4 regions of the Serratia sp. HNCC26DJ244 genome follow, and region 1 is predicted to be linked to each of the others. Evidence: predicted binding sites of a transcription regulator. Region 1 holds the regulator's gene; each other region holds the start of a gene.
The links. The regulator CRP, encoded in region 1, controls carbon source genes, mostly activating them, when cyclic AMP is high. The targets are predictions, from matches to a motif close to ATGTGANNNNNNTCACAT.
Positions count from the first base shown of each region.

Region 2: the regulator CRP is predicted to act here: its motif matches at 4,298-4,315, upstream of AC2A06_RS05900 (NupC/NupG family nucleoside CNT transporter).
Region 3: the regulator CRP is predicted to act here: its motif matches at 4,376-4,393, upstream of mlc (sugar metabolism global transcriptional regulator Mlc).
Region 4: the regulator CRP is predicted to act here: its motif matches at 1,985-2,002, upstream of AC2A06_RS00225 (DeoR family transcriptional regulator).

Region 1 covers NZ_JBXUGO010000010.1:16,238-23,990, forward strand. Annotated here, with positions in the region: gene AC2A06_RS10045 (NUDIX hydrolase) at 43-777, shown strand; gene AC2A06_RS10050 (PhzF family phenazine biosynthesis protein) at 861-1,643, opposite strand; gene AC2A06_RS10055 (LysE family translocator) at 1,654-2,256, opposite strand; gene AC2A06_RS10060 (hydrolase) at 2,404-3,384, shown strand; gene AC2A06_RS10065 (YheU family protein) at 3,381-3,614, shown strand; gene AC2A06_RS10070 (phosphoribulokinase) at 3,707-4,576, shown strand; gene AC2A06_RS10075 (OsmC family protein) at 4,767-5,174, opposite strand; gene crp (cAMP-activated global transcriptional regulator CRP) at 5,618-6,250, shown strand; gene AC2A06_RS10085 (YccS/YhfK family putative transporter) at 6,306-7,753, shown strand, end outside.
Region 2 covers NZ_JBXUGO010000005.1:62,172-69,924, reverse strand. Annotated here, with positions in the region: gene AC2A06_RS05920 (AGE family epimerase/isomerase) at 1-1,141, shown strand, start outside; partial or broken gene AC2A06_RS05915 (transposase domain-containing protein) at 1,228-1,579, opposite strand; gene prfC (peptide chain release factor 3) at 1,784-3,373, shown strand; gene AC2A06_RS05905 (TatD family hydrolase) at 3,446-4,225, shown strand; gene AC2A06_RS05900 (NupC/NupG family nucleoside CNT transporter) at 4,484-5,749, shown strand; gene AC2A06_RS05895 (hypothetical protein) at 6,129-6,290, shown strand; gene deoA (thymidine phosphorylase) at 6,329-7,651, shown strand; gene deoB (phosphopentomutase) at 7,720-7,753, shown strand, end outside.
Region 3 covers NZ_JBXUGO010000013.1:14,765-22,517, forward strand. Annotated here, with positions in the region: gene AC2A06_RS11840 (helix-turn-helix transcriptional regulator) at 45-746, shown strand; gene tus (DNA replication terminus site-binding protein) at 786-1,703, opposite strand; gene AC2A06_RS11850 (fumarylacetoacetate hydrolase family protein) at 1,902-2,828, opposite strand; gene AC2A06_RS11855 (MFS transporter) at 2,879-4,174, opposite strand; gene mlc (sugar metabolism global transcriptional regulator Mlc) at 4,491-5,708, shown strand; gene AC2A06_RS11865 (YgiW/YdeI family stress tolerance OB fold protein) at 5,990-6,337, opposite strand; gene AC2A06_RS11870 (hypothetical protein) at 6,523-7,281, opposite strand; gene bioD (dethiobiotin synthase) at 7,559-7,753, shown strand, end outside.
Region 4 covers NZ_JBXUGO010000001.1:42,549-50,301, forward strand. Annotated here, with positions in the region: gene lpxP (kdo(2)-lipid IV(A) palmitoleoyltransferase) at 30-950, shown strand; gene AC2A06_RS00225 (DeoR family transcriptional regulator) at 1,044-1,853, opposite strand; gene kbaZ (tagatose-bisphosphate aldolase subunit KbaZ) at 2,101-3,381, shown strand; gene agaV (PTS N-acetylgalactosamine transporter subunit IIB) at 3,417-3,890, shown strand; gene agaW (PTS N-acetylgalactosamine transporter subunit IIC) at 3,901-4,683, shown strand; gene agaE (PTS N-acetylgalactosamine transporter subunit IID) at 4,673-5,548, shown strand; gene agaF (PTS galactosamine/N-acetylgalactosamine transporter subunit IIA) at 5,573-6,007, shown strand; gene nagA (N-acetylglucosamine-6-phosphate deacetylase) at 6,004-7,137, shown strand; gene AC2A06_RS00260 (SIS domain-containing protein) at 7,444-7,753, shown strand, end outside.

The DNA.
Region 1 (7,753 bases):
CAGTTGCTATTATTGTCTTAAAGACCTTTTCCGAACACAGCGATGACAACAGAAACCGAATACCTCAGAAATTACGATCCTCAGCGTTTCCCTTCACCGATTGTGACTGTAGACAGCGTCTTGTTTACCGTTTATCGCGGGCAGCTTTGTGTGCTCTTGGCCAAACGTGCCAATCACCCTTTTTTGCATCATTGGGGGCTACCGGGTGGTTTTATCGATCTGTTGCATGACAGTTCCACACAAGCAACCGCAGAACGAAAGTTGATGGAGAAAACCGGGATCGTACCGCCGTATCTTGCACAGTTGGAGAGTTTTTCCGGCGCGAAAAGAGATCCACGCGGCTGGAGCCTGACTACTGTCTATTTTGCGTTGATCGCTCATGCCGATTGCCAGGCACATATCATTGATGTGGATGACGTCGCCTGGTTGCCACTGGAAACATTGTCAGCCCACTCGCTGGCGTTCGATCATCGCCAAATTATCGACGCGGCCTTACAACGGCTGCGGCAGAAAACGACTTACTCCATGTTGCCGATCTACTGCCTACCAACAGAGTTCACTCTATCCCAGCTACAAGAAGTCATTGAGATTATCCTGTCACATCCGGTGCAGCGCAAAAGCCTGGTACGGCGTTTTACTGCCTCAGAAATGTTTGAAGAAACTGGCGAGATGGCAGTGACAGGGGCACGTAAGGCCCGCTTGTATCGTAAAAAAGCAGGAGTCGATATGAGAAATTTTTCTCGAAACCTGCTGATAGACTCATTTTCAGGCGAATAAAGGCAGCCTAGCAAAAAAACGAAACAATACCTCGAGCCAAACATTAACTAAGGGCTGTTGACGATTTTAACGGCCAAATCCTGTCAGAGATTGATATTACCCCGCAAGAAGATCTGAGCATAGCCCCCTAATAGTGAGCGTTCCCCGTGCAATTCACAGAACAATTCACCCCCGCGGGATGATATCTGCCTGGCATGTAACTCATGGCGGCCTAAACAGGCGGTCCAGTAGGGCAACAATGTGCAGTGTGCTGAGCCCGTCACCGGGTCCTCACAGCGATCCAACGAAAAGTAGCGCGAGACAAAATCCACGTTATCTCCAGGTGCCGTCACGATAATGCCACAGCCAAAGTGATCAATCAGGGCGGGAATATCCGGCTGTAACGCTTTGACCTGGGCTTCATTCGCCAATACCACCATCATCGCTTTGGCTTGCCAGACCTCCTGCGGTTGAACCCCCAGCAATGCCGCCAACTGTGCCGGTTCATCGATTTTTTGAGGAGGGCGAGACGGGAAATCCAGAATCAAACGCTCACCGTCAGCCACATCACGCTTAACTTGCAGTTCACCGCTGGCAGAACGGAAACGAATCTCTTTCAACCCCGCATCGACCACGTTGAGTAAGACATGCGCCGCGGCCAACGTGGCATGCCCACAGAGATCAACCTCCCTCGTTGGCGTAAACCAGCGGATCGCCTGCATATCGCCATCATTCCAGACAAAACTGGTTTCAGGTAGGTGTAACTCATTGGCGATAGCTTGCATTTGCGCCGTTTCCAGCGGTTGTTTCAGCAAACAAACACCTGCAGGATTGCCACGCAGCCCGACACCGATAAAAGCGTCAACATGAAAGTAATTGTCGTTCATTAGCATTTCCTCAACGCCAAATCAGTAGGACACAGGCCGCAGTTAACAGCCCCATCGAAACGTTAAAAATAATCCAGGCCTTTTTGCTACGTAGCAAACGGCCAATCACCGTACCGAACCCCAACCAGATGACCCCAGCAACAAGATTCACCAACAGTAGTGCACCGGAGATGATCAAAATAGAGTGATAGTACTGAACACCAGCCAAGCTAAAGCTGGTGACCGCCCCCAACGTCATCAACCAGGCTTTAGGGTTAAGGAATTGCAGTAATCCCCCCTGATATAACCTTACTGGCTCTGGCGGTGCCGCATCCATCTCCAATCGTTCATAAGCGGCGGTGCCCACTTTCCACGCCAACCATAATAGATAGAGGCTACCCAGGACCTTCAAGGTGATATGCAAAGCAGGATAAATTAAAAGTAAGCCCCCCACACCAAATGCCACCAACAACAAGATACTTTGCATCCCCAGCATGATACCCACCATCAGCCACAGAGAACGCATAAAACCGAAGTTGGCCCCGGAGGTGGTCAGTAATAAATTGTTCGGTCCTGGTGTAATCGCCGCAACCCACAGGAAACCTAATAACGAAACAAATAAACTCAGTTCCATGAAGTGGGTACTCCTCACCCAAATGCTTTTTTTGCCGTATGATTAGAGACAACAAGGCTACTGCTTGTCAGGCGCAGATGTCAGGGTATTGAAACTAACAGTGCGGAATTAATCACACAATAGCCACCAACGCGATTTTTATTCACTATGCATGAATCCTTTCGCCCTCTGATAGGGGCCAGCAATCCACATTTGCAAACGCTGTTACCGCGGCTGGTTCGTCGCCGCGTATTGCTGCAACCCCACTGGCAACGGCTGGCATTGCCCGATGGTGATTTTGTCGATCTGGCCTGGAGTGAAGACCCACAACTGGCGCGGGAAAAACCGCGTGTGGTGTTATTCCATGGGTTGGAGGGGAGTTTTTACAGCCCTTACGCCCATGGGCAACTCAATGCCTGCCGCAACAAAGGTTGGCTGGGTGTCGTGATGCATTTCCGTGACTGCAGTGGCGTACCCAATCGCAAACCACGCCTCTATCATTCAGGTGAAACGGAAGATGCCCGTTTTTTCCTACAGTGGTTAAGCAACAATTTTGGCGAAGTCCCGACGGCTGCGGTCGGGTTTTCCCTTGGTGGCAATATGTTGGCTTACTATCTGGCACAACAGGGAGACAGCAGCCTGTTACAAGCTGCAGTGGTTATTTCTGCCCCACTGATGCTGGAACCTTGTGCTATTCGCATGGAACAAGGATTTTCGCGTGTATATCAACACTATCTGCTGGACCAGTTAAAACAGAATGCTACGCGTAAACTCCTGAATTATCCCGGTACCTTACCACTGAATCTGGCACAGTTAAGTAAACTGCGGCGTATCCGTGAATTTGATGAAGTGATTACCTCGCGCATTTACGGTTTTACTAATGCCATTGATTACTATCGGCGCTGCAGCGCATTACCGTTATTGCCAAAGGTCACCCTGCCGTTATTGATTATTCATGCCAAAGACGATCCTTTTATGACCGATAAAGTGATCCCTGACCTTGCTCACTTACCGCCTAATATCGAATATCAGTTAACGGAATATGGGGGTCACCTAGGCTTTGTCAGCGGTAACTTGAGAAAACCGCAAATGTGGCTGGAACAGCGAATCCCAGCCTGGCTCACTCCTTTTTTGGAATCAGGCAAATGATTATCCCCTGGCGAGATATTGCTCCGGAAACCCTGAATAACTTGATCGAATCCTTCGTCCTGCGAGAAGGCACCGATTATGGCGAGCACGAACGGTCACTGGAACAAAAAGTGCATGATGTGGTCCGTCAACTGAAAAATGGCGAAGTGGTACTGATATGGTCGGAATTACATGAAACTATCAATATCATGCCGAGTAGTCAGATCCCCACTGAGCAAGAGAATATTTAGTCACACCAGCCTATGATTGACCAAAAAAATCAGGTAACAATGGATTATCGCTGAACAACGCCTATGCAGTTAATACGGAGTGACAAAACACCATGTCTGCCAAACACCCCATTATCGCAGTGACCGGCTCCAGTGGCGCGGGTACCACTACCACCAGTCTGGCGTTTCGCAAAATTTTTCAACAGTTGAAAATCAGTGCAGCGCAACTGGAGGGGGACAGTTTTCACCGCTATACCCGACCTGAAATGGATGCGGAAATCCGTAAAGCACGCGATCTTGGTCGTCATATCAGCTATCTCGGCCCAGAGGCTAATGACTTTAACCTACTGGAACAGAGCTTTATCCAATACGGTAAAAATGGCACTGGGCAGTCACGTAAATACCTGCACACCTATGATGAAGCCGTCCCTTACAACCAGGTACCGGGCACCTTTACCCCTTGGGAACCCTTGCCATCACCAACCGATGTCCTGTTTTACGAAGGATTGCATGGTGGCGTAGTCACCCATCAAATCGACGTAGCCAAGCATGTTGACCTGCTGGTGGGGGTCGTCCCCATCGTTAACCTGGAGTGGATGCAAAAGTTAGTTCGCGATACTGGCGAACGCGGTCACTCCCGTGAAGCCGTGATGGATTCTGTGGTCCGTTCAATGGAAGATTATATCAACTACATCACGCCACAATTTTCACGAACCCATATCAATTTCCAGCGGGTTCCCACCGTGGATACGTCCAATCCCTTTGCGGCCAAAGCGATCCCCTCGCTGGATGAAAGCCTGGTGGTGATCCATTTCCGTGGCTTGGAACAGATCGATTACCCCTATCTTCTAGCCATGTTGCAAGGGTCATTTATTTCACATATCAATACGTTGGTGGTACCTGGTGGTAAAATGGGGCTGGCAATGGAGCTGATTATGACGCCACTGGTGCAACGGCTACTGGAAGGCAAGAAAATCGAATAATATCGAATCATGTAGGTGGGCGACGATTAATCTCACGCCCGTAATACTCCGTTTCATCTGCAATCCAAGCGGGTGACACGCCCTATCGACAGTCTGCCGCAGACACAACGTTTACACAAAAATCGCCGCAGCCCAAAACGGCACGGCGATGCTTAGCGTTATTCCGTGTCAACATGACACAGAGTAGTGCTCAATCAACTTCATGGATTTCAAAACTGTGGGTAATAGTGGCCGCTTTGCCCAACATCAGGGAAACGGAGCAATATTTTTCGGCAGAAAGGTCTACTGCACGTTCCACCACCTTTTCGGTTAGCCCTTTTCCGGTGACAATAAAATGCAGATTGATGTGGGTAAACAGTCGAGGTGCCTCTTCACGGCGTTCTGAAGTCAGTTTCACCTCACAATCGCGCACATCATTGCGGCCTTTTTGCAAGATCGACACCACATCGATAGCGCTGCAGCCCCCCACAGACATCAACACAATTTCCATTGGGCTTGGGGCCTTATCACCCGCATTACCATCCATCAAAATCTGATGGCCGGAAGCAGACTCCCCCAAAAATGTCAGCCCTTCTACCCACTTCACTCTTGCCTGCATATTGTTCACTCCGATTATTTTTTAAAATCAACGTACGCTTTCATAGAGAAACTGACAACGAAACCTGACACTAATCATGCTGAAACGAGACAACACAAGACACCCGCCTCACTCTGTGCTACAAACACAGCTGCAATACTTTTTTCATGGCATCAATTTCAGGGATATATCCTAAGATCATTGGTGAGTTAATGGAACCTAGCTTGCAGCACTTAATACGAGTTAATATGCTAGTGTATAAGTGATTTTTTTACCCAGATTCGTTCAAAATGCCGGTAGGCGACAAACGAACGAGTCTACTACGGCTTGAGTGACAACGGGGATATACCTCACCTCAAAACCTGTTGATAGCCACAACTAAAACATCAGGCTATAAGCACGTTTTACAGGGAACTCTGACCCCTGTGATACAAGGCAGCGATAACAACAGAGGATAATAGCGCATGGTTCTCGGCAAACCGCAAACAGACCCGACTCTTGAATGGTTCCTGTCTCATTGCCACATCCACAAATATCCATCAAAGAGTACGCTGATTCATCAAGGTGAAAAAGCGGAAACTCTTTACTACATCGTCAAAGGTTCCGTCGCGGTGTTGATTAAGGATGAAGAAGGCAAAGAGATGATCCTCTCCTACCTAAATCAGGGGGATTTCATCGGCGAGCTTGGATTATTTGAAGAAGGCCAGGAACGAAGTGCCTGGGTAAGGGCGAAAAGTGCCTGTGAAGTAGCTGAAATTTCCTATAAGAAATTTCGCCAGCTCATTCAGGTTAACCCGGATATTCTGATGCGCCTATCTGCACAAATGGCAAGTCGCCTGCAAGTCACCTCAGAGAAGGTAGGTAACCTCGCTTTTCTTGATGTGACTGGCCGTATCGCACAAACCTTGCTGAACCTGGCAAAACAGCCTGATGCGATGACTCACCCGGATGGTATGCAAATCAAAATTACCCGCCAGGAAATTGGTCAGATCGTCGGTTGTTCACGTGAAACTGTTGGCCGCATTTTGAAAATGCTTGAAGATCAAAATTTGATTTCCGCTCATGGCAAAACCATTGTCGTGTACGGTACCCGTTAATCATTAAAGAAACGGCGCTGCAATGCGCCGTTCTTTGTCTGCTGAACAGCAAAACATGTGGCGCCGCCTGATCTACCATCCAGAAGTGAACTATGCCCTGCGACAAACGTTGGTGTTGTGCCTGCCTGTCGTTGTGGGTTTACTGCTGGGCCACCTGCAACAGGGGCTGTTGTTCTCGTTAGTGCCTGTCTGTTGCAATATCGCCGGGCTGGATACCCCCCATAAGCGTTTTTTCAAGCGCCTGATAATCGGCGGGGCACTGTTCGCTCTCAGCTGTGTTTTGTTGCAACAGGCGCTGTTGTGGCATATCCCATTACCCTTACTGATGCTTGCTATGGCGCTATTGCTGGGTGTCAGCGGGGAAATCAGCCCACTACATGCACGCTTGCTGCCCGCCGCACTGGTTGCGGCCATTTTCTCTCTGAGCATGGATGGCCTACCTATTTGGTATGCCCCGCTACTGTATGCCGTAGGCACTCTCTGGTACGGCCTGTTCACTTGGTTTTGGTTTAAATTATGGAAAGAACAGCCAATCCGTGAATCTTTAAACCAACTCTATATACAGTTAGCTGATTATTTTGAAGCCAAATATTCGCTGCTGACCCAACATACTGATCCTGAAACCGCGCTACCGCCACTGTTGCAACGCCAACAGCAAGTGATGGACCTGATCAGTTTGCTGTATCAGCAGATTAACTTTCTGCCACACGCCAATAATATGGAGCAAAAACGCCTGCAACGAACGTTCCAAGTGGCACTCGACCTGCAAGAACACATTAGTGTCAGCCTACACCAGCCAGAAGAAGTGCAAAAATTGGTGGAGCAGAGTCAAGCTGAGGCGATCATTCGTCGTAATGCTCAAGTAATCGCTGCACGTTTGCGCGTTGTCGCAGAAGATATCCTCTATCATCGGCACTCCCGCCTTTTTAGCATGAAACACGAATTGGCCGCGCTGGAGAAAGTGGCTACACGGCATGCTGATAATCCCGTTGGCCAGTTTTGTTACTACCATTTCAGCCGTATTGCTCGCCTGTTACGTACACAGCGTCCTCTTTATCGTCGAGACCTGATGGCCAACCAGTCACGGTTACCCTTCTGGCCTGCAGTGGTAAGCTATTTATCGTTCAAATCCAACGCACTACGCAATGCAGCCCGACTGGGGGTCATATTGGCTGTAGGCAGTAGCCTAGGCCTGCTGTTGCATCTGCCAAAACCCTATTGGATCTTACTGACCATCATGTTTGTCAGCCAGAACGGTTATAACGCTACACGAGTAAGAATACAGCACCGTGCCCTCGGCACCCTGATTGGGCTGGTGATTGCAGCAGGGCTTTTGCAACTGCAGTTACCAGAATATGTGACGCTAAGCATTATGCTGGCAATCACCCTCACCGCTTATCTGTTCTTGCGTAAAAACTATGGGCTGGCAGTAACCGGATTCACCATTACCGCCGTCTATACCTTGCAAATACTGGATCTCAGCGGCAGTCATTTACTGATACC
Region 2 (7,753 bases), on a different contig from region 1:
TAACAACGGTAACATTCGTGAAGAGATGGGCACTCGTCTTTGGATCACTGCACGCATGCTACACTGTTACGCACTTGCTGCACACATGGGGCGTCCAGGCGCGTATGACCTAGTAGAGCACGGGATTGCTGCTCTTGAAGGCCCACTAAAAGACCACACTCATGGTGGTTGGTACGCGACAATCGATAACTCAGGCGATGGTATCGTTGACTCATCTAAACAAGGCTATCAACACGCATTCGTACTATTAGGTGCGGCAAGTGCGGTTACAACGGGGCACCCACGTGCTCACGCTCTACTTGATGAAGCGATTACCGTGTACGAAAAACACTTCTGGGTTGAAGAGAAGCAGATGTGTTACGAGTCGTGGGATCAAACGTGGACTGAAACGGAAGATTACCGTGGTGGTAACATGGCAATGCACTCTGTGGAGGCATTCCTAATCGTTTACGATGTAACCAAAGATAAGAAGTGGCTAGATCGCGCTCTAAACATCACTGAGTTCATGATCAACAAAACAGCGAAGAGCCTAAGCTACCGTGTAAACGAACACTTTGATGCTAACTGGAATCCACTTCCAGACTACAACAAAGAAACCCCAGCAAGTCACTTCCGCGCCTACGGCGGTACACCGGGTCACTGGATTGAGTGGGGCCGTTTAATCTGTCACCTACGTGCAACGCTATTAGAAATCGGTGCAGATTGCCCAGAATGGTTGCTAGAAGATGCAATTGGTCTGTTTGATGCCACTGTACGTGATGCATGGCACGTAGATGGCGCACCGGGCTTCGTTTACTCAGTTGACTGGGACGGTAAGCCAGTTGTACGTCAGCGTATTCGTTGGGCTCCTGTTGAAGCGATTGGTACTGCTTACGCACTATACGCAGTGACAGGCGAGAAGAAATACGAAGATTGGTACCGCACATGGTGGGACTACTGCCGTACTTACCTAATCGACTACGAAGGTTGTTCATGGTGGCAAGAGCTTGATGTAAATAACCAAGCAGGTACAAGCGTAGTATGGGATGGTAAACAAGATATTTACCACTTAATGCACTGTCTAGTCATTCCTCGCTTGCCACTAACTCCGGGCCTAGCGCCTGCGCTTGCTTCTGGTCTACTAGACGTAAACCTTAAGTAATCATGGTTAGTTAAAAAATGCCTCGTGCAGTTCTAATGTATGTTGGAGCTGCACGTTTTTATTATATTCATAAGCTTTATACCCAATCAGTCGACATTCCACGGTAACAGTGCTTCTATCTTGTCCACCGTATCCGCTTCACCAATGCGTTCCAGCACATGTTGGATATAGGCCGCAGGTTCCAGCTTGTTGGCTTTCGCTGTTTCTATCAGTGAATAGCAGCAGGCACTGGTTCGGGCCCCTTGCGAACTGTCGGCAAACAACCACGCTTTTCTGCCCACCGCAAAAGGCCGTATCGCATTCTCCGCCAACGCATTGCTCATATTCACAATAGCCGTATTCACAATAGCCGACCAGCGATGTCCAGTGATTCAACGTGTACTCCATCGCCTGGCGTGTCAGCGAACCTTTCATCAGTGAGCCAACATTCTGCTCCAGTCAAGTCTTGAATAGATTGAGTACTGGCGCACGCTGAGACTAAATGGTAACCGATTAGACAACCATTGATTGTTTATAAAGTCATGATCAGCGAAAATAGCCGCCAATTACGATTAACACGACGGATTTGACAAGCGAAGAACTGAAAAGAGAGTACTTCCAAAAGTGTGTACAAATCCGTGTACAAACTAAAAGAATTTATATATGGCAAACCAAGATTTTCTTAATGAAATCAACAAAAGAAGAACCTTCGCCATCATTTCGCACCCTGATGCCGGTAAAACCACCATTACTGAAAAAGTACTGTTATTCGGGCAGGCTATCCAGACCGCCGGTACGGTAAAAGGCCGTGGTTCCAATCAGCATGCCAAATCAGACTGGATGGAGATGGAAAAGCAGCGTGGTATTTCGATTACCACCTCGGTGATGCAGTTTCCTTACCAGGATTGCCTGGTTAACCTGCTGGATACCCCAGGGCACGAAGACTTCTCCGAAGATACTTACCGCACGCTGACCGCCGTGGACTGCTGCCTGATGGTGATCGACTCGGCAAAAGGGGTGGAAGACCGGACGCGTAAACTGATGGAAGTAACCCGTCTGCGTGATACGCCGATCCTCACCTTTATGAACAAACTGGACCGTGATATTCGTGATCCGATGGAAGTGATGGATGAAGTGGAGCGCGAGTTGAAAATCGCTTGCTCACCCATTACTTGGCCCATCGGCTGCGGTAAGTTGTTTAAAGGGGTTTATCATCTGTATAAAGATGAAACTTATCTCTATCAGAGTGGTAAAGGCCATACCATTCAGGAAGTGCGCATTGTTAAAGGGTTGAATAACCCGGATCTGGATGCCGCGGTGGGTGAAGACCTGGCCGCCCAGTTGCGTGACGAACTGGAACTGGTACAAGGGGCGTCCCACGAGTTTGATCAGCAAGCCTTCCTGGCAGGTGAACTGACCCCAGTATTTTTTGGTACTGCGCTGGGTAACTTTGGTGTTGACCATATGCTTGATGGGCTGGTGTCTTGGGCGCCCGCACCGATGCCACGTAAAACTGACACCCGTGAAGTGGTCGCCGCAGAAGAAAAATTCACCGGTTTTGTGTTCAAAATCCAGGCTAATATGGACCCTAAACACCGTGACCGTGTGGCATTTATGCGCGTGGTATCAGGCCGTTATGAGAAGGGGATGAAACTACGCCAGGTACGTATTGGCAAAGACGTGGTGATCTCTGATGCTCTGACGTTTATGGCTGGTGACCGCTCCCACGTTGAAGAAGCCTACCCTGGCGATATTATTGGCCTGCATAACCACGGTACCATTCAGATTGGCGACACCTTTACCCAGGGTGAAGATATGAAGTTCACCGGCATTCCGAACTTTGCCCCTGAACTGTTCCGCCGTATCCGTTTGCGTGACCCACTGAAGCAGAAACAACTGCTGAAAGGGTTGGTGCAACTCTCGGAAGAGGGGGCAGTACAGGTGTTCCGCCCCATTGCCAACAACGATTTGATCGTGGGGGCGGTTGGGGTGTTGCAGTTTGATGTGGTAGTTGCCCGCCTGAAAAGCGAATACAACGTGGAAGCGCTGTATGAGTCGGTGAACGTCTCCACGGCCCGTTGGGTGGAGTGTGATGACGTGAAGAAATTTGAAGAGTTCAAGCGCAAGAGTGAGCTGAACCTAGCGTTGGATGGCGGTGAAAATCTAGCCTATATTGCCCCCACCATGGTAAACCTCAACCTAACGCAGGAGCGTTATCCTGAAGTGCTGTTCCGCAAAACGCGGGAACACTAAGTCGTTCTCAGTGCCCGTCGCCATAGATTAAAGGCGGCGGGGTAACGATCTTACTCTAATAGAGGGTGTGCTGTGAGCTACATTTTTACAGATACCCATTGTCACTTTGACTTTCCCCCTTTTAGTGGTGATGAACCCGCCAGCCTACTTCGGGCTGCTCAAGCGGGCGTGCGGCAGATTATTGTGCCAGCGGTCACCGCTGAAAATTTTGCCCGTGTTCTGCAGTTAGCCGCTGACCATACCCCGTTATTTGCTGCATTGGGCCTACACCCGTTGTATATCGCCGAGCATCAGGATCAACAGCTGGAGCAACTGGCGGGTTTACTGGCCACCAAGCCCGCCAAATTGGTGGCGGTGGGGGAGGCGGGTTTGGATCTGTTTATGGCCAACCCACAGTTTATGCGGCAACAAGCGTTGCTCAAGGCGCAACTTAAGTTAGCTAAACAGTACGATCTGCCGATGATTTTGCATTCCCGCCGTAGCCATGATCAACTGGCAGCGGTCCTACGCCGGTGCGATGTTCCCCGTGGTGGGGTGGTGCATGGTTTTGCTGGTAGTTTGGCGCAGGCCGAGGCGTTTGTTGGCTTGGGTTATTACATCGGTGTTGGGGGCACCATCAGCTACCCGCGCGCGCAGAAAACCCGTAGCGTGGTGGCTCAGTTGCCACTGAGTTGTCTACTGCTGGAAACGGACGCGCCAGATATGCCATTAGCTGGTTACCAAGGGCAAGCAAACCGGCCAGAGCGGGTGCTGGAGGTGTTTCAGGCTCTTTGCCAACTTCGGCCAGAACCGCCAGATGAAATTGCTGAACATCTCCAGCAGAACGCCTGTTCCCTGTTTGCATTGAATTAACGGCGCTTCTTGCGATTGAGGTTGACTCATATGGCAGTCAATCCCCAGCAGGCGACATGTTTACCACTGAAAACGTGCTATCCATCACATTATGTGGCATTGGTTTACCTCAAGTTGTATATGTTTGTGACATAAATCGAGTCTTGCGGTGGTTGGCCCAGTATAATTGCGCAGGTTATCACCCTTAGGCTATTCGTTATATTGAACGGTACTGAGGGTTTCTTTTTCGCAACAGGGGTATTTTCCATGCAACTCATCATGAGCCTGGTCGGTATGATGGTACTGATCGCCATTGCTGTGCTGCTTTCCAGCAACAGACGCGCCATCAATCTGCGTACTGTGCTCGGTGCTTTTATTATTCAAGTCGCTATTGGGGCGCTGGTTCTTTATGTCCCGGTGGGGCAGCAAATTCTTGGCGGTATGTCGTCAGGGGTGGCCAATGTCATCGCCTACGGTAATCAAGGGGTCAATTTTATCTTTGGCGGCCTGGTTTCCGACAAAATGTTTGAAGTCTTTGGTGGTGGCGGTTTTGTCTTTGCATTACGTGTGCTGCCAGTGATTGTGTTTTTCTCTTCGCTGATTGCGGTGCTCTATTATCTGGGGATTATGCAGTTGGTGATTAAGGTCCTCGGTGGTGGTTTGCAGAAATTGCTGGGCACTTCGCGTACTGAATCATTGTCAGCCACTGCCAATATCTTTGTGGGTCAGACCGAAGCCCCATTGGTGGTGCGCCCCTATATTGCCACCATGACCCAGTCTGAGCTGTTTGCCGTGATGTGCGGTGGTTTGGCTTCGGTAGCGGGTTCGGTATTGGCGGGATACGCCCAAATGGGGGTACCGCTGGAGTATCTGATTGCGGCTTCGTTTATGGCAGCACCGGGTGGATTACTGTTTGCCAAGTTGATGGTGCCGGAAACGGAAAAAACCCGTGATCAAGATGATGCCATGAAGTTGATCGCTGCTGAGGATCGCCCAGCCAACGTGATTGATGCCGCCGCTTCAGGGGCTGCATCCGGTATGCAACTGGCGCTCAATGTTGGGGCGATGTTGTTGGCCTTTGTTGCGTTGATCGCATTACTCAACGGTATCTTGGGGGGCGTTGGTGGTTGGTTTAACTATCCACAGCTCTCGTTGGAGTTGATCCTGGGTTGGATTTTCTCCCCACTGGCTTACCTGATTGGTGTGCCGTGGCATGAAGCGATGACGGCGGGTTCATTTATTGGCCAAAAAATAGTGGTTAATGAATTCGTGGCCTTTATGAACTTTGGTGCTTACCTGCGTCCAGATGACGTGGTGGCAGCAGCAGGGTTACAGGTATTGTCACCCCATACCAAGGCGATTATCTCGTTTGCCTTGTGTGGTTTTGCCAACCTCTCTTCCGTTGCCATTCTGCTCGGTGGTCTGGGTAGCATGGCCCCTAACCGCCGCCATGATATTGCCCGTTTCGGCTTGAAAGCCGTGGCAGCGGGGACGCTTTCCAACCTGATGAGTGCCACTATTGCCGGGTTTTTCTTGGCTTTGTAACGACGAACAGCAAGGCGTCAGGTTATCGATAAGGGCAGGCCTGCGGGTCTGCCCTTATGTTTCAGAAGGTCTGGGTGTTTAATGATGATATCTGATGCGACCTAGTTACAACGTGAATTCCCAGAGCGGATAACATCATTTTGCGTGATAAAAGTCACAAAAATTTATGTTATATTGCAATTCGTTTTACTGTGTTGTGATGTTAATCACTAATGACCTGGCGTTATCATGTTCAAATAGTAAGACAGGCTATTCAATATTGAAGGGCTACACGCGGTGAGAAGGATCTCAGTTGCCGCCGTGGGACACTCATCTCATGCGCTATCTTCAAGGAACCAAGTCCGCTCGCCAACACCAAAGTGATAAGTTGGAGAGTTTTATGACTGAATTAACCACCTCGGTGCTATCTGCGCTGAATTTACTCGCATTCAACCAAGATGACACCAACAGCAACGTGTTGGCCTGTTGTCGCCAAATGGGCAGCCAGGCAGGTTATCCTGCAGCAATCGGCATTTCCCCGTGTTTCCCTCGGTCAGCTTGAATAGCCCTGAATAAATGCCTTTTTAATAGGAGGATGCCTTGTTCCTGGCACAAGAAATAATCCGTAAAAAACGTGATGGTCAGCCACTGAGCGAAGCGGAGATCCGCTTTTTCATTAACGGGATCCGTGACAATGTGGTTTCCGAAGGGCAGATTGCCGCACTGGCAATGACTATCTACTTTCACGATATGACCATGGCAGAGCGTGTGGCGCTAACCATGGCAATGCGTGATTCCGGCACCGTGCTGGACTGGCAAGATTTATCCCTCAATGGCCCGGTTATAGATAAGCACTCCACTGGTGGGGTGGGGGATGTGACCTCATTGATGCTTGGCCCAATGGTGGCCGCCTGTGGCGGTTATGTACCGATGATCTCTGGCCGTGGTCTGGGGCACACCGGTGGTACACTGGATAAACTGGAATCCATCCCGGGTTTTAATATTTTCCCTGATGACCCGCAGTTCCGCAAAATCATCAAGCAAGTGGGGGTGGCGATTATCGGCCAGACCAGTTCGTTGGCTCCGGCGGACAAACGTTTCTATGCCACCCGCGATATCACTGCCACCGTTGACTCAATTCCACTGATTACTGCCTCTATTCTGGCGAAAAAACTGGCGGAAGGGCTCGACGCTTTGGTGATGGATGTTAAGGTGGGTTCCGGGGCCTTTATGCCAACCTATCAACTTTCAGCAGATTTGGCGCAGGCGATTGTTGCCGTGGCCAATGGTGCTGGTTGCAAAACCAGCGCATTGTTGACGGATATGAGCCAGGTGTTGGCCTCCAGTGCCGGTAATGCCTTGGAAGTGCGGGAAGCGGTGCGTTTCCTGACTGGGGAATACCGTAATCCACGTTTGTTGGACGTTACCATGGCGCTGTGCGTGGAAATGCTGCTTTCCGGTGGCCTGGCGCGCGATGAGGCAGATGCCCGGGATAAATTGCAGACGGTGTTGGACAATGGTCAGGCTGCGGAACGCTTTGGCCGTATGGTGGCCGCGCAGCAAGGGCCGGTCGATTTTGTTGAGCGCTACCAACACTACCTGCCGGAGGCGACACTCAGTAAGCCGGTTTATGCTGAACAGCCAGGAATCATTACCGCTATGGATACCCGGGCGTTAGGTATGGCGGTGGTTGCTCTGGGGGGCGGTCGCACTCGCGCTGCTGACAGTATTGACTATAGTGTTGGCTTGACGGATATGGTTCGCTTAGGAATGTGTGTGGATAACCAGCAGCCGTTAGCGGTGATCCACGCTAACGATGAACAGAGCTGGCAACAGGCCGCAGATGCGCTACGTAATGCGATTGTTTTGGGTGATCAAGCCCCAGCGGTAACACCGGTGGTGTACCAGCGCATCGCTCAATAATTTATGTCAGTTGCAGCCAATACTGTTGCAGCCGAAATAACCAAGTGTGAAAGCACACAGGAGAGATAATGAAGCGTACATTTATAATGGTATTAGACTCAT
Region 3 (7,753 bases), on a different contig from region 1:
CGTTAGTTAATGCTATTCAACCAATACAAGGATGGAAGGAAGAGATGACACGAACTCAACGTCTGCTTGGCTTGATGCAGATTTTGCGCCGCCACCGTTATCCGGTGACTGGGCAGAGTTTGGCGCAGGAGCTGGGAATCAGTATGCGTACTTTGTACCGTGATATTGCAACTTTACAACAGCAGGGGGCAGACATCACCGGGGAGGCGGGGGTTGGCTATATCTTGCGGCCTGGCTTTATGCTCCCGCCGTTGATGTTTTCCCAGCATGAAATTGAAGCGCTGGTATTGGGAATGCGTTGGGTAGAACAACGGGGGGATAGTCAACTTGCCTCTGCGGCGACGGATGCATTGGCCAAGATTGCCTCAGTATTACCTGTAGAGTTACGGGAAGAACTGAATGCCAATACCTTGTTGATAGGCCCTGTTTCTATTACTCATGTTGACGATGAGCTATTGATGTCAGTGCGTAAAGCGATTCACCAGGAGTGTAAAATTGCCGTGGCGTATTGCGATAGCAACGGTAACAGCAGTGAAAGAACGCTATGGCCCTTTGCTATAGGTTATTTCGAACAGGTAAGGATCCTGATGGCGTGGTGTGAACTGCGAGGTTCTCTGCGCCATTTTCGTTTTGACCGCATTAGCCGTATTGCACTGTCTTCGCAGCGTTATCCGCAAGGGCGTAGATCCTTGATGAAGCTATGGCGGGAACGCGAATGTAATGAGCATACTGCTGGCAAAAATTGACAGCGAAGCAGAGTAGCGTCTAAGGCGCTTAATTATCAGTTACTGGTCGGTATATAAATGCAAACGTTTGACCACAAGCCTGAGTGGCTCGGCATCCGGTTTGTATTTGTGTTTTACTGTTGCAGCATCGTAATTGGGTAACGCACCAATTTTGGGTGTTTTCTGCTGACAGAATGCAATCAGCGGCAGTGGGCAGGGGTGTTGTACCTGTTTCTGCTGTTGCTGATACCAGACCCGTGCGATGGGTTGCACTTTCACGGGCCGTTTGATTTTTAATCTTGCCTGTTGTGGTAAGCGGCTAACATCATCGATTTCACGGCTCACTAATTCTGCCCATTGTTCACGGTTAAAGGGGGGAACGGCACGGCCTGCTTTTAAGCTTTTTTCCAATTGGGCAACGATATCATCACGCTTCACATTCTTGATGATGTGCTTATTGGCCCAACCAAAGCGCACTGAATCTGGGTCAGTGAGTAGGGTGATTGCCCGATAGGCGCTGAGGGTAATCAATCCGTGTAGCTGATCATGGACAAAGTCAAAACGTTGTTCTGGTGTCAGCCCAGACTCGACAGTAATAATCTGTTCGAGCTCGGCCTTTAACTGGTTAATCAATGCAATCTGCTGCCGTAACGCCACGCAACCGTTGTCATCAACAGCCAGGCAAATAACACCAGGTAGACGGACTGCGGCTTTGCTGCTGGTCGATGATTGATGATGATGGATAAACAACCGCTGATACTGCTGTAGAGCTAAATCCCGCGCCACCTGACCAACCTCTTGCACAACCTCGATTTTCTCTATGCTGTCATGCTCTTTGCCTTTCTCGATTTGCGGTAGGGTGAATACCCGAGCTGCTAACAAGGGTAATGACTGAATTTGTTGGCTCAGTTCGATTAACGCTTGTTCTAGCGTATTAAAACAACTGTTCATCCGGCCTATTAGTGTATATTTATTCATCATTCACGTATTTTAGTTACAACATACATTGTAAGATAACACAATCAAGGCGCTAACATTCGCTATTGTGACCTCATGTAAATAATACCTGGTCCAAGCTGAGTAGGGGAAAAAAGGAGGGATTGAGCGAACGGTATCCCGATATCTTTACCGGTTAAGCCCCATTCACTCAACCTGCTATTTATGAAAACCTGATGTTCATGAAAACCTAATGTTTAGCTCACCAAGCCCCTCGATGGAGGAGGTCACCTTATCCCCTGATTTGAGCCAGCGCCGTTGTTCACGCGGTACTTTCTGCCCCCAAATCACCCCAGGCGGCGTCCCGGTGAATAGAATATCCCCCGGTTCGATAGTCATAATGCTCGTCACGTAATGGATGAGTTGCTGGCAATTGAAAATCATCTCCTCAGTGCTGCTGTCTTGGCGTAATTCACCATTCATCCAGGTCTTCAACCGTAGTACATTGGGGTTGGGAACTAAATTTCGGCTGACCAGCCACGGTCCGATAGGGGCAAAACCATCCGATGTTTTTCCGGCGGTAAACTGCGAGGTGATATTCTGCAACCCGCGAGCGCTAATATCATTACCTACGGCATACCCCGCCAGCACGGATAAAGCATCGGCTTCCGCTACCTGATGACAGCGCTTGGCAAAAACCAGCACCAGTTCAGTTTCGTAGTCAAATTCATGGTCAATATGTGTCGGGAGGTGCACCACGCCCTGGTTACTGTTCAACGCGTTGGCAAATTTGCTAAACAGTGGCGGGGCTTTGGGCACCGGAGCACCAATTTCCGCCGCATGGGAGCGATAGTTGAACCCCACGCAGATGATCTTGCCTGGACGAGTCACCAGTGGGGCGAAATCAACCTCGGTCACTTCAATTGCCGCATGATCCGCAGAGGATCGAATACGCTCGACAATCGCCCTGACATCCGCCGCACGCTGATTCTGCAGTAAATCGTCAATATCTGATGGTGCAGGCAGGCCAAATATCGCTCCAGCTTGGGTTATGTTGACGATTTTACCGTCAATTTCTGCCCCGACAGCGAATCCACCGTTACACCTAAGATTGGTGAGACGAAGACCAAGCTCACTAACATCAGAAGATCTCTTTACACAATCCATATCTACACCTGAAAGATAAGCCCCCATAACCCTAAGGCCAGGGGGTGGGGTTAAATACGCGCAGCTTCCGGCAGTTTGTTCAGATAATAGGCAACCAATATGCTGAGGAATAACATCAGACTGATAAAAGTGACCACACCTAACCAGCCAAAACTGTGCCAGAATACACCGCCCAGGGTACCGGCAATACTTGAGCCAACGTAAAAACTGAATAAATATAGCGACGAGGCTTGTCCTTTGGCTCGACGCGCTCTACGACCAATCCAGCTACTCGCCACCGAATGAGCAGCGAAAAAGCCAGCGGTAAACAGCAGCATGCCGATAAATACCAGTACGATGGGGGAGAAGGCAGTAATGATTACGCCCATCAGCATAATCAAAATAGACGCTAGCAACACCGGTCCGCGCCCAAAGCGAGAGGTTAATGCTCCCGCCTTAGGTGAACTGTATGAGCCAATAAGGTAAACCACCGACAAAAAGCCAACCACGGCCTGGCTGAGATGGTAAGGATCATCCAGCAGGCGATAACCAATATAGTTAAACAGGGTTACAAAGCTCCCCATCAACAAAAAACCTGCAGCAAACAGCAGTGGCAACCCTTGGTCATGTAAGTGCAATTTAAAATTAACCAGTAGGGTACGGGGTCGTAACGATGTCGCGCGGAAATGTTTGGAAGCCGGCAGAATACGCCAGAACAGTGTTGCTAACACCAGGGCGGTAAGCCCAATTACCGCCAGTGCGATGCGCCAGGAGAAAAAGTCGCTAAGTACCCCGGTAATCAACCGTCCGCTCATACCCCCAATAGAGTTACCGCTGATAAACAATCCCATGGAAAAGGCGACAACCCCAGGATGGATCTCTTCGCTCAAGTAGGTCATGCCTACCGCCGCCACTCCGCTTAATGAAAGCCCAATCAGTGCTCGCATCAATAAAATACCGTGCCAACTGGTCATAAAAGCGCAGATTAAGGTGAAGATAGCGGCCAGAAACAGGGCTATCACCATGACCGATTTACGGCCAATCGCATCCGATAACGGCCCGGTAAACAGCAGGCCAACAGCTAACAAGCCTGTAGACAATGAGAGAGAAAGGCTACTTTCCGCTGGGGTAACCCCAAAATCTTGCGAAAGCACCGGCAGGATAGGTTGCACGCAATACAGTAACGCAAAGGTTGCCAGACCCGCAGAGAACAGCGCCAAGGTGACGAGCATAAACTGTGGCGTTCCCCGTTCAATATAAGGCAGTTTATTCGGTGTTGAACATTTACTGTCAGACACTGTTGCTACGTTGTCACTTTCAGGTGGCGTTAACGGCAAACTAGCCGCAGCACGCGGAGGGGTAATCACAGCATTTCCTTACCGAGTTCGGTGATCATTCGGGTGGCAAGATATCGCTTTACTCGGTCGCCACACGACCTGCAACTTGAACTAATTCGGGTATAAAAAACAGATTCTGATTTACAAAATAGTATTGAATAGGCCGTTTTTTGTCTAATCAAATTGATCCCTGCGCGTAAGTGAAATTTTTTTGCCGTGATAACATGCAATTTGTGCTGTTAATCGCATAACGAATCAAGGAGTAATAGTTGACGCTGTATACCAAAAGCCCCACCATAGCCCTTAGTCTTTATTTAGAAGCGCGAAAAATAGCGGGGGCAGGTTTGTGATTATGGATGGGCAACCTGGACATATTGATCAAATCAAACAAATAAATGCTGGCGCCGTTTATCGGTTGATCGATCAACGGGGGGCGATTTCGCGAATCGAGTTGTCCAAGTTGGCACAGCTTGCACCTGCCAGTATTACCAAGATTGTACGTGAGTTGCTGGAAGCTCACCTGGTCAAAGAGACCGAATATCAGGAAGTAGGGAGTCGTGGCCGCCCGGCTATCGGATTAGTGCTAGATACCGACGCTTGGCATTATCTTTCTGTGCGTATCAGCCTCGGCACTATTACCTTAGCGCTGCGCGATCTCAGTAGCAAAATGGTGGTGGAGGAGTTGTTGCCACTGAAAGCTGAGCAATCGGAATCGCTACTGCAACATATTGTCGACGAAATCGACAGCTTCTTTATTCGTCACCAAAATAAACTCGAACGTTTAACTGCCATCGCCATTACGCTTCCCGGTATGATTGATGCCGCTGCCGGGGTGGTTCATCGTATGCCGTTTTATCAAGTCGATGAGATGGCATTGGGGCCCGCACTTGAAAAACGCACCGGCCTGCCGGTTTATCTGCAACATGATATTTGTGCTTGGACCATGGCAGAGGCGTTGTTCGGGGCCTCTCGTGGTACCCAGAACGTCATTCAGGTGGTGATTGACCATAACGTGGGTGCTGGAGTGATCACCAATGGGCGAGTGTTGCATGCCGGTAGCCGTAGTGTGGTAGAGATTGGGCATACGCAGGTTGATCCTTACGGTAAACGTTGTTACTGCGGTAACCATGGTTGCCTGGAAACCGTAGCCAGTATCGATAATATGCTGGAAATTGCTCAACAGCGCTTGGCAGGTGCACACTCATCAATACTTCAAGGTATGGAACTCACGGTAGAATCGCTGTGCGATGCAGCGCTAGCGGGTGACCAATTGGCCAAGGATATTATTCTGGGTGTAGGGCATAGTGTCGGGCGTATCGTGGCGATTATGGTCAACTTATTTAACCCAGAAAAGATTCTGGTTGGCTCACCGTTAAACCGCGCGGCTGAGATTCTCTATCCTGCTATCATCTCCTGCATCCGCCAACAATCTTTACCCGCTTATAGTGAACATTTGAAGGTTGAATCCACGCTGTTTTTTAACCAGGGCACCATGCCTGGAGCAGCACTGGTGAAAGAGGCGTTGTATAATGGTTCATTACTGATCAAATTATTACAAGGGTAATATTACATCACTTTGCCAATTGCAGAGGGGCAAATCCCGCTCACTTTCTATCCACTATTATAATCAGCTGTTATCAAAGACCTTTATCGCTGCAACAGAAAGTGAAAGCACTAGCAGGAATTAAGGACAATAGTGGGGCCACCAAGTTCTTGGTTTGATGATCTTGGTTTTATGAGCCACGCTTTGGAAGGATTAAAAACAAAGGGTCGGGAAGTTTATGGGAAGGCCAATGTTTAGTGTAAGTTTTTGTCACATTGGCCCTTAATCCACTCAGGCGGTTTCTAGTTGACTACATCCAATGATTTTACCCACAAATAACGTCCTGCAGCGCCAGTATCAACTTCACCCATCAATCGAACTCGGGTTTGTGGGCTTACGTCACGACCGCGCCAAACGGAACTTTCTATCTCGACGCGCAAAGTTCCAGAGTCATCACGGAAAGTAAAATAGTCCTCACGTTGGTGTGCAACAATATAACCAGTCAGAGTAATATAACTTCCTACCCGTGCACTCATGGCTTGCTGTACAGTACTGGTTTGGCCAGTTACGCTAGGCCCTGTGAAATTGGCTGAAGCATTAACCGCAAAAAGAGTACCTAATAACATAATGATAGATAAAACTTTCTTCATATTGTGTTCCTCTTTGCATTTTTGTAGAGCCTTAAGTATTGATGATGTCAAGCTATTGTCAAATTGGCAAAGAAAGCGCCTGTTGAGTCTCAAAAATTTCACTGTAATGACTAATTGGCATTGTAAGGGTTTAAGTCAGGGTAAAAATTCCCGGCGGCTCCAGTGTCACTGTGTATTAGCGCCTCTTATTTTTCCTCTAATAAATCACTATCCCCAATTTTACAAATCAGCGTATCTGGGAATTTTTTGCCGAATTTAACACTCAAATTCAGATGATCACTATCTTTTTCTATTTTCTGTTCAGGCTGCATACAATCAATAGTACGAGACTTCAATATACTCCAACCACCATCACGTTCTGGTCGTTTACGCAGGCTGGATAATGTCACATCAAGGGAAAAATCATCAGCAAGCGGCCACTCTTTTAATGGCCCGAGCTGGTAGGAAAATTGCTCAATAGAGCGACTGTCAGTAAAGTAACCATAATCACGCTCTAGTAATGTTAACGGTTGATTGTATTTAATATTGATTGTATTTTTGCCTATGGAGACCTGCCCAGTAAAAGCCGCCTTATATAACGGATATTCTCGAGTATCGCTATCGCGTAATTTCCATGCATTTATTTCATCAAGCGTAACCGTCGCAGGCTGCAGCGTTCCATTCACCCTTGCGCTAACAGGCGTATTTGCAGGCATCACAAAAACAAATGCAACATCAGCTTGAATATCAGAAGTGATCTCGTAAACAGCCTGAACCTGACAGTTTTCGTAGTCACAATCAATATTTAACTTTTCTCTTTTTACCGTGAATTTGTTGCTCTGCGGCGAACTCAGAGAAAACGAAGGGGGTTGCCAGATTAAATGGGGGGCTCGCATATTCGCTGGCGATAGAGCAGGGAATAACATTATTGCTGTTGTCAGGAGAATAGACAGATTTAATCTCATGTTCATTCGTTGCAGTCTCTGGCTGATGACAAATATAAAATCACAGGATGATATCATTTTTGAGTGCACCCATTTATGTATGATAACTAATCATTAGCATGATTATTTTTTGTTTCTCGCAACAACATTATCAAAATTTATTATTGCTTACCGCTAAAAGATTGAGCTATCTCAAGCCCCTGTTGATTGGTATCCCCTAGACTTTTCTCAGTGAGTTACTTTCTCCGTAATTCGCAGAGGTCATTTCATTAACGTGGCATATCAGGGCAATCTATTCATGTTAAAGCGTTTATTTGTTACAGGCACGGATACCGACGTAGGTAAGACTGTAGTTTCTCGTGCTTTATTGCAGGCATTCGCCGCACAGGGCCGTTCTGCTGCGGGGTATAAACCCATTGCTGCAAGTTGCCAGGAAACCAGCGAAGGCTTTCAGAATAGAGACGCTTTGGTTCTACAGGCATCTTCCACCATG
Region 4 (7,753 bases), on a different contig from region 1:
GGGTTTGCTTAAAACGCATAAGAGTCGATATGAAGCGTTCACAAAGTTTCCAACTTTCCTTGCTACATCCACGCTATTGGCTGACTTGGTTTGGCCTTTGGGTGCTGTTTCTGCTGGTTCAACTCCCCTATCCGTTAATGCATAAACTCGGCATGTGGATGGGGCGCACCTCAATGCGTTTTCTGAAGCGTCGTGTAACAATCACCCGCCGTAATCTGGAATTATGCTTTCCTGATATGGATAGCGCACAACGTGAACGGCAAATTATTGGTAACTTTGAATCTCTTGGTATGGGATTACTGGAAACCGGCATGGCCTGGTTCTGGCCAGATAAACGCGTTAAGCGCTGGTTCAGCGTTTCAGGTCTTGAACACTTGAATCAGGCACAGCAGGGTGGTCGTGGTGCGCTGATGATTGGCGTACATTTTATGTCTCTAGAGCTTGGTGGCCGGGCGATGGGGTTATGTCAGCCGATGATGGCGATGTATCGCCCACACAATAACAAAGCCATGGAGTGGGCGCAGACCAAAGGCCGCTTGCGTTCCAACAAGTCGATGTTAGATCGTAAGGATCTGCGGGGCATGGTGCAATGCTTGAAAAGTGGTGAAGCAGTATGGTTTGCCCCTGATCAGGATTATGGCCCGCGCGGCAGTGTATTTGCCCCACTGTTTGCCGTGGAGCAGGCAGCCACCACCAATGGCACCTTTATGCTGGTGCGTATGGCTAAACCGGCACTGGTACCAGTTGTTTTGATTCGTCGCCCCAATGCTTTAGGTTATGACCTGCTTATTCAACCTGAACTGGAAGGCTACCCACTCACTGATGATGTGGCGGCGGCAACGTATATGAATAAAGTGGTAGAAAAGGAGATTATGCGAGCCCCAGAACAATATTTGTGGCTGCACCGCCGTTTCAAAACCCGCCCAGCAGGTTCACCTTCTCTCTATTAAATCATCGTTTGCTGGGCATGAGAGACAACATCATTGCCCATCATTCCAATGACCAGAGGGGCCAGCAGCGTCCCTTTGTCTACAGCCCCGACTTTAATTGCCCACCAGCACCACTTGAACGCCGCTTCTACGCAACCCTTCAAGGCTTTCTGGCGCAATCTCACTGTCGGTGATCACCATATGGATACGTTGGGTATCAATGATTTTATGCAGGCTGGAACGATTAAACTTGCTGGAGTCGGTGACGACGATGATACGTTCTGCCACTTCACACATACGACGATTGATACGCGCTTCATCTTCGTTGTGAGTGCTCACTCCACGTTCCAGATCGATGGCATCAACCCCTAAAAATAACATATCGAAATGGTAGTTCTGTAAAGACTGGTCGGCCTGTTCGCCATAAAATGACTGGGATTGACGGCGCAAATGCCCCCCTGTCATTAACAGTTCAACCCCCTTGGCTTCCAGCAATGCATTAGCAACGTTCATGCCATTGGTCATGACGATCACTTCTTGATGCTGGCGCATAAGGCGAGCGATCTCATAGGTGGTGGTGCCAGAGTCGAGTATCACGCGGTGACCCGGTTTAATCAGGTCTGCGGCGACACGGGCGATACTCCGTTTCAGTGAAGTATTCAGGGTGCTTTTATCCTCTACTGAAGGCTCTGATGCCGGATTCAATGGTTCACATACCAGAGCACCACCATAGGCACGTACTGCGATCCCCTGTTTTTCCAGAAAGGCCAGGTCGTTACGGATCGTCACTGTGGAAACAGAGAAATAAGCTGATAAATCATTAACCTGAACGCTACCTTGTTGGCGTAAACGTTGAATGATCTGCTCGCGCCTTTCACTGGTACCAATGATGCGTTTATCTGGGACAGGTTCGCTGTTGTTCATCTTCATAAAGTCCTTTTTTTCATTTCTCTTCATTTCGTTTCTCTATTAATACCTTTCTTTTAGTGGAAAGCAAGCCAAGCAGAAGCAGATACTTTCAACTTCTTTACTTTTTACCTTTCGTTGTGTATCTTTTGTGAAACGGATCTCAATTTCACTGTCTTTCTATTTATTTTTATTTATCGATAAAGCACTATCCGGCGACACAAATCGAAAGACAAAGCACGAATAAACTCATGCGGAGAAGAAAGTGAAACATTTAACCGAGTTTGTGGCCAATCATAAGCAAGACCCTCGTTACGGCATTTTTGCAGTCTGTTCCGCTCATCCATTAGTGCTCGAAGCTGCGATACAACATGCTAAGGTCACTGACTCCCTATTGCTGATTGAAGCTACTTCAAACCAGGTTGATCAATATGGTGGCTATACCGGAATGACGCCCGCTGATTTTTGCCATTTCGTTCAACAACTGGCAGATAAACAGCATTTCCCTGTCGAACGGTTGATCCTGGGTGGAGACCATCTCGGCCCCAACCGCTGGCAGCAGCAAAACGCCAGTGACGCCATGGCCAAGGCCGAGGTGCTGATCCAGAGCTATGTCACCGCCGGGTTCAAAAAAATCCATCTCGATTGCAGCATGTCCTGCGCTGATGACCCGGTGCCGTTAACCGACGCCATTGTTGCCGAACGCGCTGCCAGGTTAGCGGCAATTGCCGAACAAACCTGTATTGAGCAGTTTGGCGAGTCTGACCTGGTGTACATCATTGGTACCGAAGTTCCGGTGCCGGGTGGGGCCCATGAAACCTTGAGTACCTTGGCGGTGACGACACCACAAGCAGCAAGCGCCACGCTGGAAGCCCATCACCATGCCTTTGAACAACAGGGGCTCAATGATTTATGGCCACGTATTATAGGGCTAGTGGTACAACCAGGTGTTGAGTTTGATCATACACAGGTGATTGATTTTCAGCCACAGAACGCACTGGCGTTGAGCCAGATGATTGAGTCCTCAAGTACCATGGTGTTTGAAGCACACTCCACCGATTACCAAACCCCACTTGCCTTGCAACAACTGGTGCAACACCACTTTGCGATTCTGAAAGTGGGGCCAGCACTCACTTTTGCACTACGCGAAGCGCTGTTCTCACTGGCAGCGATCGAACAGGAACTGCGCCCGGCTCATCAATGCTCAGGTCTGCGTGATGTTTTAGAACATGTAATGCTGGAGCACCCTCAATACTGGCATCAGCACTATCACGGTGACCAGGGCACGTTACGTCTGGCTCGGAACTACAGCTACTCTGACCGCGTACGTTACTACTGGCCTGATCAGGATATTGAAGGAGCTTATACCCGGCTGATCAACAACCTGGCAAATGAGGCTATCCCGCTACCACTGATTAGCCAGTACCTGCCATTGCAGTATGCAAGGGTTCGTGAGGGGCTGCTTAGCCCAACGCCACATGAGCTGATTATCGATCATATTCAGGATGTGCTGCGCCAGTATCAAGCTGCCTGTATGAGTAACTAAGCATAGATTTAACACAATGATAATAAGGAAAAAAGATGCCAAACATTGTATTAAGCCGTATTGATGAGCGCCTGATCCATGGTCAGGTGGGGGTGCAGTGGGTCGGGTTTGCCGGGGCTAATCTGGTGCTCGTCGCCAACGATGAGGTTGCGGAAGATAGCGTGCAGCAAAACCTGATGGAGATGGTGCTTGCCGAAGGGATTGCCGTGCGTTTCTGGTCGCTGCAGAAGGTAATTGACAACATTCATCGTGCCGCCGACCGCCAGAAAATTTTGCTGGTGTGTAAAAACCCCCAAGATTTCCTCACGTTGGTCAACGGCAATGTGCCGATACCACGTATCAACGTCGGCAATATGCACTACGCCGACGGCAAACAGCAAATCGCCAAAACCGTTTCGGTAGATGAGCAGGACATTGCTGCGTTCAACGGCCTGAAAGAGGCTGGCGTAGGGTGTTTTGTCCAGGGCGTTCCCACTGAGCCGGCTCAGGATCTTTACAAACTTCTCTGAGGTATCTGTTATGGAAATCAGCTTATTACAAGCAGTAGCGCTAGGTGTTCTGGCCTTTATTGCCGGCTTGGATATGTTCAATGGTTTGACGCATATGCACCGTCCGGTGGTCTTGGGGCCCTTGGTTGGCCTGATTTTGGGGGACTTGCATACCGGTATTCTGACCGGGGGAACCTTGGAACTGGTGTGGATGGGGCTAGCACCGCTGGCGGGTGCACAACCGCCGAACGTGATTATCGGCACCATTGTGGGTACCGCCTTTGCCATCACCACTGGGGTAAAACCGGAAGTTGCCGTCGGGGTGGCGGTGCCATTTGCGGTTGCCGTACAGATGGGCATTACCTTCCTGTTCTCTATTATGTCGGGGGTGATGTCACGGGCTGATCGCATGGCGGCCAGTGCCGATACCAAAGGGATTGAGCGCATCAACTACTTGGCGCTCTTGGCGCTGGGTATTTTTTACTTCCTGTGCGCCTTTATGCCGATTTACTTCGGTGCTGAACACGCCAAGACGGCAATTGACGTACTGCCGGAACGCCTGATCGAAGGCCTCGGTGTTGCAGGTGGCATCATGCCAGCCATTGGTTTTGCCGTACTGCTGAAGATCATGATGAAAAATGCCTATATCCCCTATTTCATTCTCGGCTTTGTCGGGGCTGCCTGGCTGAATTTGCCAGTGCTGGCGATTGCCGCTGCGGCACTTGCCATGGCTCTGATGGAGTTAATGCGTAAGGACTCGGCTCCCGCGCAACCTTCCCGTATTCAGAAAGAGGAATTCGAAGATGGTATCTAATACTCAAACTTTGTCACAAGTCAGCGAACAACAATCCCTGAACAGTGGCGGTAAAGACGATATCTATGAAGATCAAACCATTGGCGTGGAATTAACCAAGCAGGATATCAACCGTGTCGCTTGGCGTTCCATGTTGTTGCAGGCCTCGTTCAACTATGAACGTATGCAGGCTTGCGGCTGGCTGTATGGCTTGCTTCCGGCGCTGAAAAAGATCCATACCAACCAACGTGACCTGGCTCGGTCCATGAAAGGCCACATGGGGTTCTTCAATACCCACCCATTCCTGGTCACCTTCGTGATTGGCATTATCCTGGCGATGGAGCGTTCCAAGCAGGATGTGAACAGTATCCAGAGTACCAAAATTGCTGTAGGGGCACCCCTTGGTGGGATTGGTGACGCCATGTTCTGGCTTACCCTGCTGCCAATTTGTGGCGGTATTGGTGCCAGCCTGGCACTGCAAGGTTCAATCCTTGGTGCGGTGGTGTTCTTGGTGATGTTTAACGTTGTCCATCTCGGGTTGCGTTTCGGCCTTGCTCATTATGCATATCGCAAAGGGGTGGCGGCGATCCCGCTGATTAAAGCCAACACCCGGAAAGTGGGTCACGCTGCCTCCATCATCGGGATGACGGTGATTGGCGCGCTGGTAGCCACTTATGTGCGTCTGTCCACCACGCTGGAAATTAAAGCTGGGGATGCCGTCGTGAAACTGCAGGCTGATGTAATCGACAAGCTGATGCCCGCCTTTTTGCCACTGGTCTACACCCTGATGATGTACGCCCTGGTGCGTCGTGGTTGGAGTCCGCTACGTCTGATTGCCATCACGGTGCTGTTGGCGATTGTCGGAAAGTTTGCCCACTTTCTGTAATGCCCTGAAAAAATAGGAGAGAAGATGTTAAGTATTATTTTGAGCGGTCACGGCGGGTTTGCCAGTGGCTTGGAAAAGGCGATGAATCAGATCCTCGGTGAGCAGCCACAGATTATCGCCATCGATTTTCCAGAAAGCTCAACCACGGCACTGCTGACCCGCCAGTTTGAAGAGGCACTAGCCCAGCTTGATGAGAGCGATGGAGTGATCTTTTTAACTGATTTACTGGGCGGTACCCCGTTCCGTGTGGCTTCAACCCTGGCGATGCAGAAACCTGGGCGTGAAGTGCTGACTGGCATCAATCTACAACTGTTGTTAGAGATGGCGCTGGAGCGAGATGGATTGAGCAGTAAAGCGTTTCGTGAGATGGCACTGGAGTGTGGGCACCGTGGTTTAACCAGCCTGGTGGATGAAATGGCTCGCCAACGTACAGCAGAAACGGTCGAAGAGGGGATATGAGTGTGCTGCTGCGAGCCAGAAGAGTCCTGACTGATCACGGCTGGTTGGACGACCATCAACTGCGTATCGAAGGCGGTATTATTACCACCATTGAGCCCATCCCCATCAATGTCACGCGGCGGGATGCCGAGTTGTTGTGTCCCGCTTATATCGATCTTCACGTGCATGGGGGCGCAGGTCTTGATGTCATGGATGATAAGCCCGGTGTACTGGATAAACTGGCGTTACACAAAGCGAGTGAAGGTGTCGGTTATTGGTTACCAACCACAGTAACCGCACCATTGGTAGAGATAGAAAACATACTGCGACGTATTGCTCATTATCGGCACAGCGATAATGCCGGTGCGGTGATATTGGGCAGCTATCTTGAAGGGCCTTACTTCACACCGCACAACCGGGGAGCTCATCCAGCGGAGTTATTTCGTGAACTGGATATCACCGAACTGGATCGGTTAATTGATATTTCACATAACACCTTACGAGTGGTCGCCTTGGCGGCAGAAAAACCGGGGGCGCTGGCGGCAATCAAACACCTGAAAAGCCGTGGTGTTCGCGTCATGCTTGGCCATAGCGCGGCCACTTATGACCAAACCATGAGTGCCTTTGCTGCTGGCGCCGACGGACTGGTGCACTGCTTTAATGGCATGAGTGGCCTGCACCACCGTGACCCCGGCATGGTGGGGGCGGGTTTGACTGACAAACAGGCCTGGTTGGAGCTGATTGCCGATGGTCATCATCTTCATCCGGCAGTGATGGACATCACCTGCCGCTGTGCCAAAAACCGCATTATCTTGATTACCGATGCGATGCGTGCCGCCGGAATGCCAGATGGTGATTACGCTATCTGTGGTTATCAAGTCACGATGCGTGATGGTGTGGTGCGAACCGCTTCCGGTAGTTTGGCAGGCAGTACCTTGGCGCTGGATGCTGCCGTGCGCAATCTGGTCGATCAGGCGGGTGTGTCGGCAGAAGATGCCATTCGCATGGCTTCGCTACATCCAGCCCGCCTATTGGGCCTGGATGACCGGATAGGTTCGATCTCTCCCGGCAAGCATGCCAGCGTGATAGCCCTTGATAGTCGGCTTCGGTTGCAAAATATTTGGCTTAATGGCGTGGCCGTTCCCCTTTAGTACTTTCGTTTGCTCCATGCTGTTCGGTGACATGCTGTTGCATGGGGCTTTCTTTTTGTTTTCTAATCATGATTTTGTTGATGTCTTAATAACAGGTCAGTGAAAAAGAAAGATAACGGAGCTGTTAATTTATCTTTGTGTTTTGTTTTCTTTCTTTTTGTGGTTGATCTTGCATTTCGTTTTGTGTAGCTTCTAGGGGTGTACTCAGTGAATCAAACAAAACGAAATGAAAGATGATTGCACTTTGCGATGATTACACTTTGCTTCGTGCTACCCCATTGAATATGCCTGACTAAGGACCGACTGATGAGTAAAACCTACGCAGCTAACACCTCGAGCTGGACCGAAAAAGAGATCCGTCAACAACCCGCGTGTTGGTTACAATCGTTAAAAAATATCGACAGTTTACGTGGTGCTATCGATGCTTTCCTGGCGCCGCTGTTGCAGAATCAGGCACTGAAAATTGTGCTGACGGGCGCCGGAACCTCGGCGTTTATCGGTGATATGATAGCCCCTTGGTTGGCCCGTCATACTGGTAACAACGTGGTTGCGATACCCACGACGGACTTGGTGAGCAACCCTGCCGATTATCTGTACGCTGACCAACCTACATTGC